DNA from 4 places in the Enterobacter cancerogenus genome. Region 3 is predicted to be linked to each of the others. Evidence: predicted binding sites of a transcription regulator. Region 3 holds the regulator's gene; each other region holds the start of a gene.

The links. Region 3 encodes sigma-54, which starts transcription at its own class of promoters, with help from an activator protein. Its sites were predicted from a motif close to GTTGGCACANNTTTCGCTNT; they were not measured.
Region 1: the regulator sigma-54 is predicted to act here: its motif matches at 1,573-1,592, upstream of glnA (glutamate--ammonia ligase).
Region 2: the regulator sigma-54 is predicted to act here: its motif matches at 1,060-1,079, upstream of I6L58_RS21920 (branched-chain amino acid ABC transporter substrate-binding protein).
Region 4: the regulator sigma-54 is predicted to act here: its motif matches at 1,948-1,967, upstream of norV (anaerobic nitric oxide reductase flavorubredoxin).

Annotation. Positions count from the first base shown of each region.
Region 1 covers NZ_CP077290.1:2,748,702-2,751,895, reverse strand. Annotated here, with positions in the region: gene typA (ribosome-dependent GTPase TypA) at 1-1,300, opposite strand, end outside; gene glnA (glutamate--ammonia ligase) at 1,689-3,098, shown strand.
Region 2 covers NZ_CP077290.1:4,624,619-4,627,812, reverse strand. Annotated here, with positions in the region: gene tyrP (tyrosine transporter TyrP) at 1-123, shown strand, start outside; gene I6L58_RS21925 (YecA/YgfB family protein) at 156-824, opposite strand; gene I6L58_RS21920 (branched-chain amino acid ABC transporter substrate-binding protein) at 1,242-2,363, shown strand; gene I6L58_RS21915 (ABC transporter permease subunit) at 2,464-3,194, shown strand, end outside.
Region 3 covers NZ_CP077290.1:3,262,106-3,265,299, reverse strand. Annotated here, with positions in the region: gene lptB (LPS export ABC transporter ATP-binding protein) at 1-390, shown strand, start outside; gene rpoN (RNA polymerase factor sigma-54) at 438-1,871, shown strand; gene hpf (ribosome hibernation promoting factor) at 1,894-2,181, shown strand; gene ptsN (PTS IIA-like nitrogen regulatory protein PtsN) at 2,264-2,755, shown strand; gene rapZ (RNase adapter RapZ) at 2,801-3,194, shown strand, end outside.
Region 4 covers NZ_CP077290.1:3,781,354-3,784,547, forward strand. Annotated here, with positions in the region: gene norW (NADH:flavorubredoxin reductase NorW) at 1-459, opposite strand, end outside; gene norV (anaerobic nitric oxide reductase flavorubredoxin) at 456-1,901, opposite strand; gene norR (nitric oxide reductase transcriptional regulator NorR) at 2,089-3,194, shown strand, end outside.

The DNA.
Region 1 (3,194 bases), 510 kb from region 3:
TACCATCTGGATTCATATTTTTCAGGTCGCCTTTACGCTCACCCAGAGCCTGCATGACAGAACCCTGATGCTGCTCTTCAACGTCCAGCGTTACGTTCTCGAACGGCTCTTGTTTACGGCCATCGATTTCGCGGAAGATAACTTTCGGACGGGAAACCGCCATCTCGAAACCTTCACGACGCATGTTTTCGATCAGAACTGACAGGTGCAGCTCACCACGACCGGAAACGCGGAAAGCGTCCGCATCTGGGGTTTCTTCAACGCGCAGCGCAACGTTGTGCACCAGCTCTTTGTTCAGGCGGTCAAGGATCTGACGAGAGGTAACGAACTTACCTTCTTTACCACAGAACGGCGAGGTGTTGACGTTGAAGAACATGGATACGGTTGGTTCATCAACGGACAGGGCTGGCAGCGCTTCAACATTCTGCGGATCGCAGATGGTGTCGGAGATGTTCAGCTCACCCAGACCGGTGATGGCAATGATGTCGCCCGCTTCAGCGATGTCGCTATCGATACGCTCAAGACCCAGGTGAGTCAGCACTTTGCCCACTTTACCGTTACGGGTTTTGCCTTCGCTATCGATGATAGTGACCTGCTGGTTAGGCTTAACTTTACCGCGCTTGATACGACCAATGCCGATAACACCAACGTAGTTGTTGTAGTCGAGCTGAGAGATCTGCATCTGCAGGGTGCCGTCGAGATCAACGTTTGGTGCAGGAACACGGTCAACAATCGTCTGATACAGCGGGGTCATGTCTTCCGCCATATCTTCGTGGTCCAGACCTGCGATACCGTTCAGCGCAGACGCGTAAACGATAGGGAAGTCCAGCTGCTCGTCGGTCGCGTCGAGGTTAACGAACAGGTCAAATACCTGGTCTACAACCCAGTCAGGACGCGCGCCCGGACGGTCAACTTTGTTGATAACGACGATTGGCTTCAGACCATGGGCAAACGCCTTTTTGGTCACAAAGCGCGTCTGCGGCATTGGGCCATCCATTGCGTCAACGACCAGCAGAACGGAGTCTACCATGGACATTACACGTTCAACTTCACCACCGAAGTCGGCGTGGCCTGGGGTATCAACGATGTTGATACGGTAGTCATTCCATTTGATGGCGGTGTTTTTGGCGAGGATGGTAATCCCACGCTCTTTCTCCAAATCGTTGGAGTCCATCACACGCTCTTGAGTTTCGGCACGAGCATCAAACGTACCGGACTGCTGCAGCAGCTTATCAACCAGGGTAGTTTTACCATGGTCAACGTGCGCGATGATGGCGATGTTACGCAATTTTTCGATCACAACTTTGCCTCAGGCATTTAGAAATAGCGCGTTATTGTACACGGATTAATCGCACTACAAAACAGGATCACAAACATCCCCCGCAAACAAGTATTGCAGAGATGCTTTGTGATCGCTTTCACGGAGCGGTAACAGGGCACTTTAACGTAAATTGCACCAATATGGTGCTCAATGTTCACATTGAAGCACTATACTGGTGCAACAAATCCATTGTAGTGCAGGTCTTTTGCACTATGGTGCGCATGATAACGCCTTTTGGGGGTGTTTTAAAAGTTGGCACAGATTTCGCTTTACAAAAATACGCCAAAAAAATGGCTCGCAGCCAGGCCAAAGCAGAATTTGAAGACCTCGTTACCACGACGACAATGACCAATCTGGAGAGTTAAGTATGTCCGCTGAACACGTTTTGACGATGCTGAACGAACATGAAGTGAAGTTTGTTGATCTGCGCTTCACCGATACCAAAGGTAAAGAACAGCACGTCACAATTCCTGCTCATCAGGTAAACGCCGAATTCTTTGAAGAAGGCAAAATGTTTGACGGCTCCTCCATTGGTGGCTGGAAAGGTATTAACGAATCCGACATGGTTCTGATGCCAGATGCCACGACTGCGCTCATTGACCCGTTCTTCGAAGAGTCTACGCTGATCATCCGTTGCGATATCCTTGAGCCAGGCACGCTGCAGGGCTATGACCGCGACCCGCGTTCCATCGCGAAACGTGCTGAAGAGTACCTGCGTTCTACCGGCATTGCAGATACCGTTCTGTTTGGGCCAGAGCCAGAGTTCTTCCTGTTTGACGACATCCGTTTCGGCGCGACCATTTCGGGTTCCCACGTTGCTATCGATGACATCGAAGGCGCATGGAACTCTTCCACCAAATACGAAGGTGGTAACAAAGGTCACCGTCCTGGCGTGAAAGGCGGTTACTTCCCGGTTCCTCCGGTCGATTCTTCACAGGACATCCGCTCTACCATGTGTCTGATCATGGAAGAGATGGGCCTGGTCGTTGAAGCGCATCACCACGAAGTGGCGACCGCTGGCCAGAACGAAATCGCGACCCGCTTCAACACCATGACCAAAAAAGCGGACGAGATTCAGATCTACAAATACGTTGTTCACAATGTAGCGCACCGTTTCGGTAAAACCGCGACCTTCATGCCAAAACCGATGTTTGGCGATAACGGTTCCGGTATGCACTGCCACATGTCTCTGTCCAAGAACGGCACCAACCTGTTCGCTGGCGACAAGTATGCTGGTCTGTCCGAGCAGGCGCTGCACTACATTGGCGGTGTGATCAAACACGCTAAAGCCATCAACGCCCTGGCGAACCCAACCACGAACTCCTACAAGCGTCTGGTCCCAGGCTACGAAGCGCCGGTCATGCTGGCCTACTCTGCCCGTAACCGTTCTGCGTCTATCCGTATCCCGGTTGTTGCGTCTCCGAAAGCGCGTCGTATCGAAGTGCGCTTCCCGGATCCAGCGGCTAACCCGTACCTGTGCTTCGCCGCGCTGCTGATGGCCGGCCTGGACGGTATCAAGAACAAGATCCACCCTGGCGAAGCCATGGACAAAAACCTGTATGACCTGCCGCCAGAAGAAGCGAAAGAGATCCCACAGGTTGCTGGCTCTCTGGAAGAAGCCCTGCAGGCGCTGGACGCAGACCGTGAGTTCCTGACCGCGGGTGGCGTGTTCACCGATGAAGCTATCGACGCTTATATCGCACTGCGTACCGAAGAAAACGACCGCGTACGCATGACGCCACACCCGGTTGAGTTCGAACTGTACTACAGCGTTTAATGAAGAATGAAAACTCTGCACGATGTGTCGTGAGAGTTTAAAAACCAATGGATTTCTTGCTACGGCAAGGCGGCAATTGAGTGAGTCCCCGGGAGC
Region 2 (3,194 bases), 1.4 Mb from region 3:
CCTCAACAGGGCTACCGCGTGGCGGGCGGTAAACCGCTGCTGTGTCTGGTGTTTGCCTGTGGCGTAGCGATTATTCTGGTGCAGTTCCTGATCGTTGCAGGGCTACTCCCGGAAGTTGGATAACGAAAGGGGCTCAATGTGAGCCCCTTTTTTGATTAATGCAGACAGCAGCTTTTAAACTTCTTCCCGCTTCCGCAAGGACAAGGATCGTTACGTCCGACTTTGGTGCCGTTGACGATCGGCTTTTTCGCCTCCGGCTCTTGCGGGTTCGCCATCCAGTAGTTGTACAAGCGCAGCGCCGCAGGCTGAATGCGCTCGATGCTGGCGAAATACGCCTCTTCGGTCAGTTCATCCAGCTTCTCGCTGTTCTCTTCCGTTCCGTGCAGGGCGATAACGTCCAGATCGGCTTTTAGCTCTTCAGGTAACGCCGACCAGTCGGTTAAGGCCACACCGCGCATATAGCCATAACACCACTCTTCAACCACGGTGAAGCTCTGCCCGTCCACGTCGTTAAAGCCAAACATTGGCTCAAACTGATCCGGGTACTCGCTCAGGCGCTCGGCAATGTCGTTCATATGCTTAAAGCAGAGATCGATGAACCGGTTCATTTCGCGATCGTTTTTCCAGCGCGGAATGTACTTCTCGCCGCCCCATACCGCCACCAGCCAGGTGTCGGGTTCAGGTACAACGGGGCCGGAAAGCACGGCGGTAAGCATACCGTCCAGTTCAGACACGTCAATGACAGACGCATCGTCATGGCCGTAAGACATTAAGGTCTCTTCAAGCCATGTCATTTCGCTTTCATTTAATGGGCCTTCAGTCATCGCTGACACTCCTGATCAAAAAAGGAAAAGATCCTGACACATATCGCCGCCCGTGCCTATCTGAAGTTTAGGTCTTTATTGCTGCAAAAACGTGCAAATCGTGACGCTTGCACAACTTATGGGCTTTAGTGTTAACGAGATGTGATCTCCGCTGTAATTTCACCTCATCCCGCAAGGCGGGATAAAACGGCACTCTATACTCAACATGTCACAACCCGGTCAAGGGACTAACCATTCTGGCAACGTTTTTGCTTAATGTTCTGCGTGCTAACTGGCACAACGAAACCTCGCCGTATTACGCGCTGTGTTGCCTGGATTTCGTGCGTTTTGTTCTTGCTTTTGTTTTTGGATTAACGACGTCATCAGGCGTTCGGGTTAATACCTGATGCAAAAACCTCTATGCTAAGGAACATCATAATGTCGCTGAAATTTATCAGAAGTCCCCTTTCTCTCGTGCTGGCCGGCTGTCTGGTGACGGCATTTTCCGCACAGGCCGATGTCGTGATTGGGGTTGCTGGCCCGTTCACCGGGCCAAACGCAACCTATGGCGATCAATACTGGCACGGTGCGACGCAGGCCGCGGAAGATATTAACGCCGCCGGTGGCATCAACGGTGAGAAAATTAAACTGGTTCAGGGCGATGATGCATGCGAGCCAAAACAGGCAGTCGCCGTCGCCAACCGCCTGGTTGACCAGGATAAAGTCAACGCCGTTGTCGGGCACTTCTGCTCCTCGTCAACCATGCCCGCCTCAGAGGTATACAGTGACGCGGGCATTCTCTCTATCACCCCCGGCTCGACCAACCCGCTGATTACTGAACGCGGCATGAGCGATATGTTCCGCATGTGCGGGCGCGATGACCAGCAGGGCCAGGTCGCCAGCGATTTCATTATCGACAAGCTGAAAGCGAAACGCGTGGTCATCATCCACGATAAAGATACCTACGGCCAGGGGCTGGCGGATGCGACCAAAGCGGCGCTGGCAAAACGCGGCGTTAAGGACGTGATGTATGAAGGGCTGTCGCGCGGCGAAAAAGACTTTAACGCCCTGGTGACCAAGATCGGTGCGCAAAAACCGGACGTGGTCTTCTTCGGCGGGTGCCATCCTGAAGCCGGTCCGCTGGTGCGCCAGATGCGTGAGCAAGGCGTACAGGCCAGTTTCTTCTCCGGGGACTGCATCGTCAATGAAGAGATGGTCACGGCGGCCGGAGGAGCGAAGTACACCAACGGCATCTACATGACCTTTGGTAAAGACCCCCGCCTCATCCCGGACGGCAAAGCCGTTATCGACAAATTCCGCGCCGGTAAGTTTGAACCCGAAGGCTATACCCTCTACGCCTATGCCTCCATTCAGGCCATTGCCGCCGCATTCAACGCCACAAAAGGGACCGATTCCGCCAAAGCCAGCGAATGGCTGAAAGCCAACGCCGTGGAGACGGTGATGGGCAAAAAAGCCTGGGATAGCAAAGGCGACCTGAAGGTCTCTGACTACGTGGTTTATCAGTGGGATGATAAAGGAAAATATAAGGAAGTTCAGTAACGGGACGGAGTCACGCTCAACGCCAGCGGGCCTGCCTGCTGGCGCCAACGACACATCAGGCTGCGCCAGCTGCGCTGGCCTATTACACGAGCGCGCAATGATGAGCACATTCTTCCTGCAGCAGTTAATTAACGGATTAACCCTCGGTTCCGTCTACGGACTCATCGCCATCGGCTATACCATGGTTTATGGCATCATCGGCATGATTAATTTCGCGCACGGCGAAGTCTACATGATCTCGGCTTACCTGTGCGCCATCGGCCTCGCGCTGCTGTCGTTCTTCGGTTTGCAGTCGTTCCCTTTGCTGATCCTCGGCACGCTGGTCTTCACCATCGTCGTCACCGGCGTGTACGGCTGGACCATCGAGCGGATAGCCTACAGGCCGCTGCGCAACTCCACGCGCCTCGCGCCGCTGATCTCCGCCATCGGGATGTCCCTTATTCTGCAAAACTACGTCCAGCTCAGTCAGGGGCCACGCCAGCAGGGCGTGCCGACGATGCTGGATGGCGTGCTGCGGTTTCATCTGGGCGACGGCTTTGTTCAGATCACCTACACCAAGGTGTTCATTCTGATCGCGTCGTTCGCGGGCATGCTGCTGCTCACCTGGATAATCAGCAGCACGCGCCTGGGGCGGATGTGCCGGGCGGTACAGCAGGATCGCAAAATGGCCTCCATCCTGGGGATTAACACCGACCGCATTATCTCGCTGGTGTTTGTGATTGGCGCGGCGATGGCCGGGCTGGCCGGGGTGTTGATCACCATGAACTACGGCACCTTTGATTTCTACGTCGGCTTTGTGATTGGCATTAAGGCCTTTACGGCGGCGGTGCT
Region 3 (3,194 bases):
CAGCGCACCGACCGTGCGAACGAGCTGATGGAAGAGTTCCACATTGAACATCTTCGCGACAGCCTCGGTCAGGCGCTCTCTGGCGGTGAACGTCGCCGCGTTGAGATTGCACGTGCGCTGGCCGCTAACCCGAAATTCATCCTGCTGGATGAACCTTTCGCGGGCGTTGACCCCATTTCCGTTATTGATATCAAACGCATTATTGAGCACCTGCGCGATAGCGGGCTTGGCGTACTTATCACTGACCATAACGTCCGTGAAACGCTGGCCGTCTGCGAACGCGCCTACATTGTTAGCCAGGGCCATCTGATTGCCCACGGTACGCCGCAGCAAATCCTCCAGGATGAGCATGTTAAGCGCGTGTACCTTGGGGAAGACTTCAGACTCTGATAGGGTAGAGGCAACGTAGCGCCGAACCGGAGAAAAATGCTCTGAATATGAAGCAAGGTTTGCAATTAAGGCTGAGCCAGCAACTGGCGATGACGCCGCAGCTCCAGCAGGCGATCCGTCTGCTGCAGCTGTCCACGTTAGAACTTCAGCAGGAGCTCCAGCAGGCGCTGGACAGCAATCCGTTGCTGGAGCAAACCGATCTTCATGACGAGGTAGACACCCAGCAAACGCAAGACGCAGAAATGCTCGACACCGTTGATGCGCTCGAACAAAAAGAGATGCCGGACGAGCTTCCGCTGGATGCCAGCTGGGATGAACTCTACACCGCCGGTACCCCTTCCGGAACGCGTGCAGACTACCAGGACGACGAGCTGCCGGTCTACCAGGGCGAAACCACCCAGTCTCTGCAGGATTACCTGATGTGGCAGGTGGAGCTTACGCCGTTCTCCGATACCGATCGCGCCATTGCGACCTCCATTGTCGATGCCGTGGATGACACAGGCTATCTGACCGTCACGCTGGACGACATTCTGGAAAGCATCGGCGACGAAGACGTTGAGCTGGAAGAAATTGAAGCCGTGTTAAAGCGCATCCAGCGCTTCGACCCGGTCGGTGTGGCGGCGAAAGATCTGCGCGACTGCCTGCTGATCCAGCTTTCGCAGTTCGCCAAAGAGACGCCGTGGATTGACGAAGCCCGCTTAATCATCAGCGATCATCTGGATCTGCTCGCCAACCATGATTTCCGTTCGCTGATGCGCGTCACGCGTCTGAAAGAAGAGGTGCTGAAAGAGGCGGTGAATTTAATTCAGTCCCTCGATCCGCGTCCCGGCCAGTCGATCCAGACCAGCGAACCGGAATACGTGATCCCTGACGTGCTGGTGCGAAAGCATAACGGTCGCTGGGTGGTTGAACTGAATTCAGATAGCATCCCTCGTTTGCAAATTAACCAGCAGTACGCCTCCATGTGCACCAGCGTTCGCAACGACTCCGACAATCAATATATTCGTAGCAACCTTCAGGAAGCGCGATGGTTGATCAAAAGTCTGGAGAGCCGAAATGATACGCTGCTGCGCGTAAGCCGCTGTATTGTCGAACAGCAGCAGGCGTTCTTCGAGCAGGGCGAAGAATTTATGAAGCCGATGGTGCTGGCAGATATCGCCCAGGCCGTCGAGATGCATGAATCAACCATTTCCCGCGTGACCACGCAGAAGTATCTGCACAGTCCGCGCGGTATTTTTGAGCTTAAGTATTTCTTCTCCAGCCATGTGAATACCGAAGGCGGCGGCGAAGCCTCGTCAACGGCAATCCGTGCACTGGTGAAGAAGTTGATCGCCGCGGAAAACCCCGCGAAGCCACTGAGCGACAGTAAGTTGACCACCCTTCTCTCCGATCAGGGTATTATGGTGGCTCGTCGTACCGTTGCGAAGTACCGAGAGTCTTTATCCATTCCGCCGTCTAACCAGCGTAAACAGCTGGTCTGACTCAACCGATAAGGAAGACACTATGCAGCTCAACATCACTGGACAAAACGTCGAAATTACTGAGGCCCTGCGCGATTTCCTGAACACGAAGTTCGCGAAATTAGAGCAGTATTTCGAAAGGATCAACCAGGTCTATATTGTGTTGAAAGTGGAGAAAGTGACTCATATCTCGGATGCCACCCTGCACGTAAACGGGGGTGAACTGCATGCGAGTGCGGAAGGGCAAGACATGTACGCGGCTATCGACGGCTTGATTGATAAGCTTGCACGACAGCTCAATAAACATAAAGATAAACTGAAACAACACTAATTGTCCGGGCAGTTAACGGGTGCAGGAAGGCCTGTTGTGAAACACAACAGGCCGTTTGTACAGTTAGCGCTTAGGTGAAATTATGATGAACAACGATTCCGCTCTTCAATTGAGCAATGTCCTGAACCAGGAATGTACCCGCAGTGGCGTTCACTGCCAGAGCAAGAAACGTGCGCTGGAGATTATCAGTGAGCTGGCCGCAAAGCAGTTGGGCCTGCCGCCGCAGCTGGTATTTGAAGCGATTCTGACCCGTGAAAAAATGGGCAGTACCGGTATCGGCAACGGCATCGCGATCCCGCACGGCAAGCTGGAAGAAGACACCCTGCGTGCCGTCGGCGTGTTTGTGCAGCTCGAAACGCCCATCGCGTTCGATGCCATTGATAATCAGCCGGTCGATCTCCTCTTCGCCCTGCTGGTGCCTGCCGATCAGACGAAAACCCATCTGCATACGCTGTCACTGGTTGCTAAGCGACTGGCCGATAAAACCATTTGCCGTCGACTGCGCTCAGCCCAAAGTGATGAGGAGCTGTATCAAATTATCACTGAAGCAGAAGGCAATCAGGATGATGCATAACCGGGAGATGGCCTTCACATCTGTTGCCCTGAGGAGAAACGGAACATGGTGTTGATGATCGTCAGCGGTCGTTCAGGGTCGGGGAAATCCGTCGCCCTGCGCGCGCTGGAAGATATGGGCTTTTACTGCGTAGATAACCTGCCGGTGGTGCTCTTGCCCGAGCTGGCTCAAACGCTCGCGGACAGGCAGATCTCGGCGGCAGTGAGTATCGACGTCCGCAACATGCCAGAGTCGCCGGAAGTGTTTGAGCAGGCGATGAGCAACCTGCCGGAGGCTTTCTCGCCTCAGCTGCTGTTCCTTGACGCCGACCGTAACACGCTGATCCGTCGCTACAGCGACACGCGTCGTTTGCACCCGCTCTCCAGTAAAAACCTCTCACTGGAAAGCGCCATCGATCAGGAGAGCGACCTGCTGGAGCCGCTGCGTTCCCGCGCCGACC
Region 4 (3,194 bases), 520 kb from region 3:
GCCAATCAGGCCGCCGCCAACAATCATCACGCGCTGCGCATCGCGAAGCCTCGTTTCGCTGGCCTGGTACTCCTGCTGGCTGTTCAGGGTGAGCATCAGCTCGCGGCCTTCAACCGGTGGAACAAAGGCAGAAGCGCCGGTAGCAAGCACTAACTTATCGTACTGCCAGCTCTGGTCTTTCGCTTTCACGACGTGGGCGGCAGCGTCGATATCGGTTACCCAGGTGTAGGGAAACAGGCGCAGGTTAAACTGTTCCGCGAACTCCCCCGCCGACTGGCGGGTGAGGTCTTCTGCACGCTGATTCTGGCTAATGACGTGGCTTAAATCAGGCTTGTTGTACTCGTCCATGCTGTCGGCGGCGATCACCGTCAACGGCACGCTGGCATCCTGTTTACGAATGTTTTTCACCAGCTGGCGGGCGGCAAAGCCCGAGCCGATGATGACGATCCCGTTGCTCATTTTGCCTCCGTAGCCAGTTCGTCAAAGACGTCTTTACCAAGGGAACATTCCGGGCAGAGGAAGTTGTCCGGTACGTCACTCCACGGCGTGCCCGGGGCGACATCCTGCAGTGGCTCGCCCAGTTCCGGGTCGTAAATCCACTGGCAGACGCTGCACTGCATGCGCGGGCCGAGATCGGCAGAAGCGGCGGCACAGCTGCTGGCGGGCTGTGGTTCGGCCGGTTTTGCTACGGCTTCAGGCAGTGGAGCGAGCGCCCACTGACGTGCGATATCGCGACCGTGCTGGCGGCAGATTTCCAGTGCGTCGATGTCCGGGCGCCATTTGGCCTTGAGGCTCATGGACATTTCAAAACCGGCATCCTGCAGGCGGGTTGAGAGACGGTCAACCGCGCCGCCGCTCCAGCCGTGGGAGCCAAAGGCGCTGGCGCGTTTATTGCGGAAGCGCAGGCCGGTCATCTCTTCTACCAGACCCGCAATTTTTGGCATCATCACGTTGTTCATGGTGGAGGTGCCCACCAGCACGCCTTTGGAGCGGAAGGTATTGGTCAGAATCTCGTTTTTATCGCTGCGGGCGACGTTGAAGATTTTCACCGCTACGTTCGGGTCAACTTCGTTGATACCCTGCGCGATTGCATCCGCCATCATGCGGGTGTTGTTGGACATGGTGTCGTAGAAGATAGTGATGCGATCTTCCTGATAATCTGCCGCCCATTTCAGATACAGTTCGACAATCTGGGTTGGATTTTCACGCCATACCACGCCGTGAGAGGTGGCAATCATATCCACCGGCAGGTTAAAGCCGAGGATCTCAGTGATTTTTGGCGTTACAAGACGGCTGAACGGCGTAAGGATGTTGGCGTAGTAGCGCTGGCACTGCTCGAACAGCTCGGTCTGATCCACTTCGTCGTTGAACAAACGCTCATCGCAGTAGTGCTGGCCGAAGGCGTCGTTACTGAACAGCACCGCGTCGCCGGTCATGTAGGTCATCATGCTGTCAGGCCAGTGCAGCATAGGCGTTTCCACGAAGATCAGCTGTTTGCCGTTACCGATATCCAGGGAGTCACCGGTTTTCACGGTGTGGAAATTCCACTCCGGATGGTGATGATGGCCGTTAATGGAGTCAATCGCGTTGGTGGTGCAGTAGATTGGCGTATTCGGGATATGGGACATCAACTCGGTCAGCGCGCCGGCGTGATCTTCTTCCGCATGGTTAATAATGATGTAGTCGATGTCATTCAGGTCGATTTCGCTGCGCAGGTTCTGCACGAACTCACGGCTGAATTTGTGATCGACGGTATCAATCAGGACGTTTTTGCCTTCACGAATGAGATAGCTGTTGTAGCTGCTGCCGCGCAGCGTTTTGTATTCAGTTCCGTGGAAATCACGAACTTCCCAGTCACGTTGGCCAACCCAATGAATGTTATTTTTAACCAGAATAGACATAGCAACCTCAGTTTAATGCGACGTTTTTAAATAAGATGGTTTAGCTATATCAAGTTGCGTGCCAACTTTTTAACTTATTGATTGTATATGGTTTTATTTTTTATCCTCCCTAATGGGTAGTCATAATGACTATGATAAATACTGTCAATATGACAATGTGTATTGTCAAAATGACAGCGAGGTCAACATGAGCTTTACTGTAGATGTACTGGCGAAGATTGCCATTGAACTGCAAACCGGGATTGGGCATCAGGACCGTTTTCAGCGGCTGATTTCCACGCTGCGCCACGTGCTGGAGTGCGATGCATCGGCGCTGCTGCGCTACGAGGGGCGGCAGTTTATCCCCCTGGCGATCGACGGGCTGGCGCAGGACGTGCTGGGGCGTCGCTTTACCCTTGAAGGCCACCCGCGCCTGGAAACTATCGCCAGGGCGGGGGACGTGGTGCGCTTTCCGGCAGACAGCGATCTGCCCGATCCCTATGACGGGTTGATCCCCGGCCAGGAGAGCCTGAAGGTGCACGCCTGCATTGGCCTGCCGCTGTTTGCCGGGCAAAACCTCATCGGCGCGCTCACGCTTGACGGCATGTCGCCGGATCAGTTCGACACGTTCAGCGACGAGGAGCTGCGGCTGATTGCCGCGCTGGCCGCTGGCGCGCTCAACAATGCGCTGCTGATTGAGCAACTGGAGAGCCAGAACATTCTTCCCGGCAGCCCGGCAGCGTTTGAGCAGGTGGCTCACACCGAGATGATCGGCCTGTCGCCGGGCATGGCGCAGCTTAAAAAAGAGATCGACATTGTGGCGGCCTCGGATTTGAACGTGCTGATTTTTGGTGAAACCGGCACCGGGAAGGAGCTGGTGGCGAAGTCGATTCACGAGGCCTCGCCGCGTGCGGTTAACCCGCTGGTCTACCTTAACTGCGCGGCGCTGCCGGAGAGCGTGGCGGAAAGCGAGCTGTTTGGTCACGTCAAAGGGGCGTTTACCGGGGCCATCAGCAACCGCAGCGGCAAGTTTGAAATGGCAGATAACGGCACGCTGTTCCTCGACGAAATTGGTGAGCTGTCGCTGTCGCTGCAGGCGAAGCTGCTGCGCGTGCTGCAGTATGGTGATATTCAGCGCGTCGGGGACGATCGCAGCCTGCGCGTCGACGTGCGCGTGCTGGCCGCCACTAACCGCGATCTGCGTGAAGCCGTGCTGGCCGGACAGTTCCGTGCCGACCTGTTTCACCGACTGAGCGTTTTCCCGCTCTCCGTGCCGCCGCTGCGCGAGCGTGGTGAAGATGTGGTGCTGTTGGC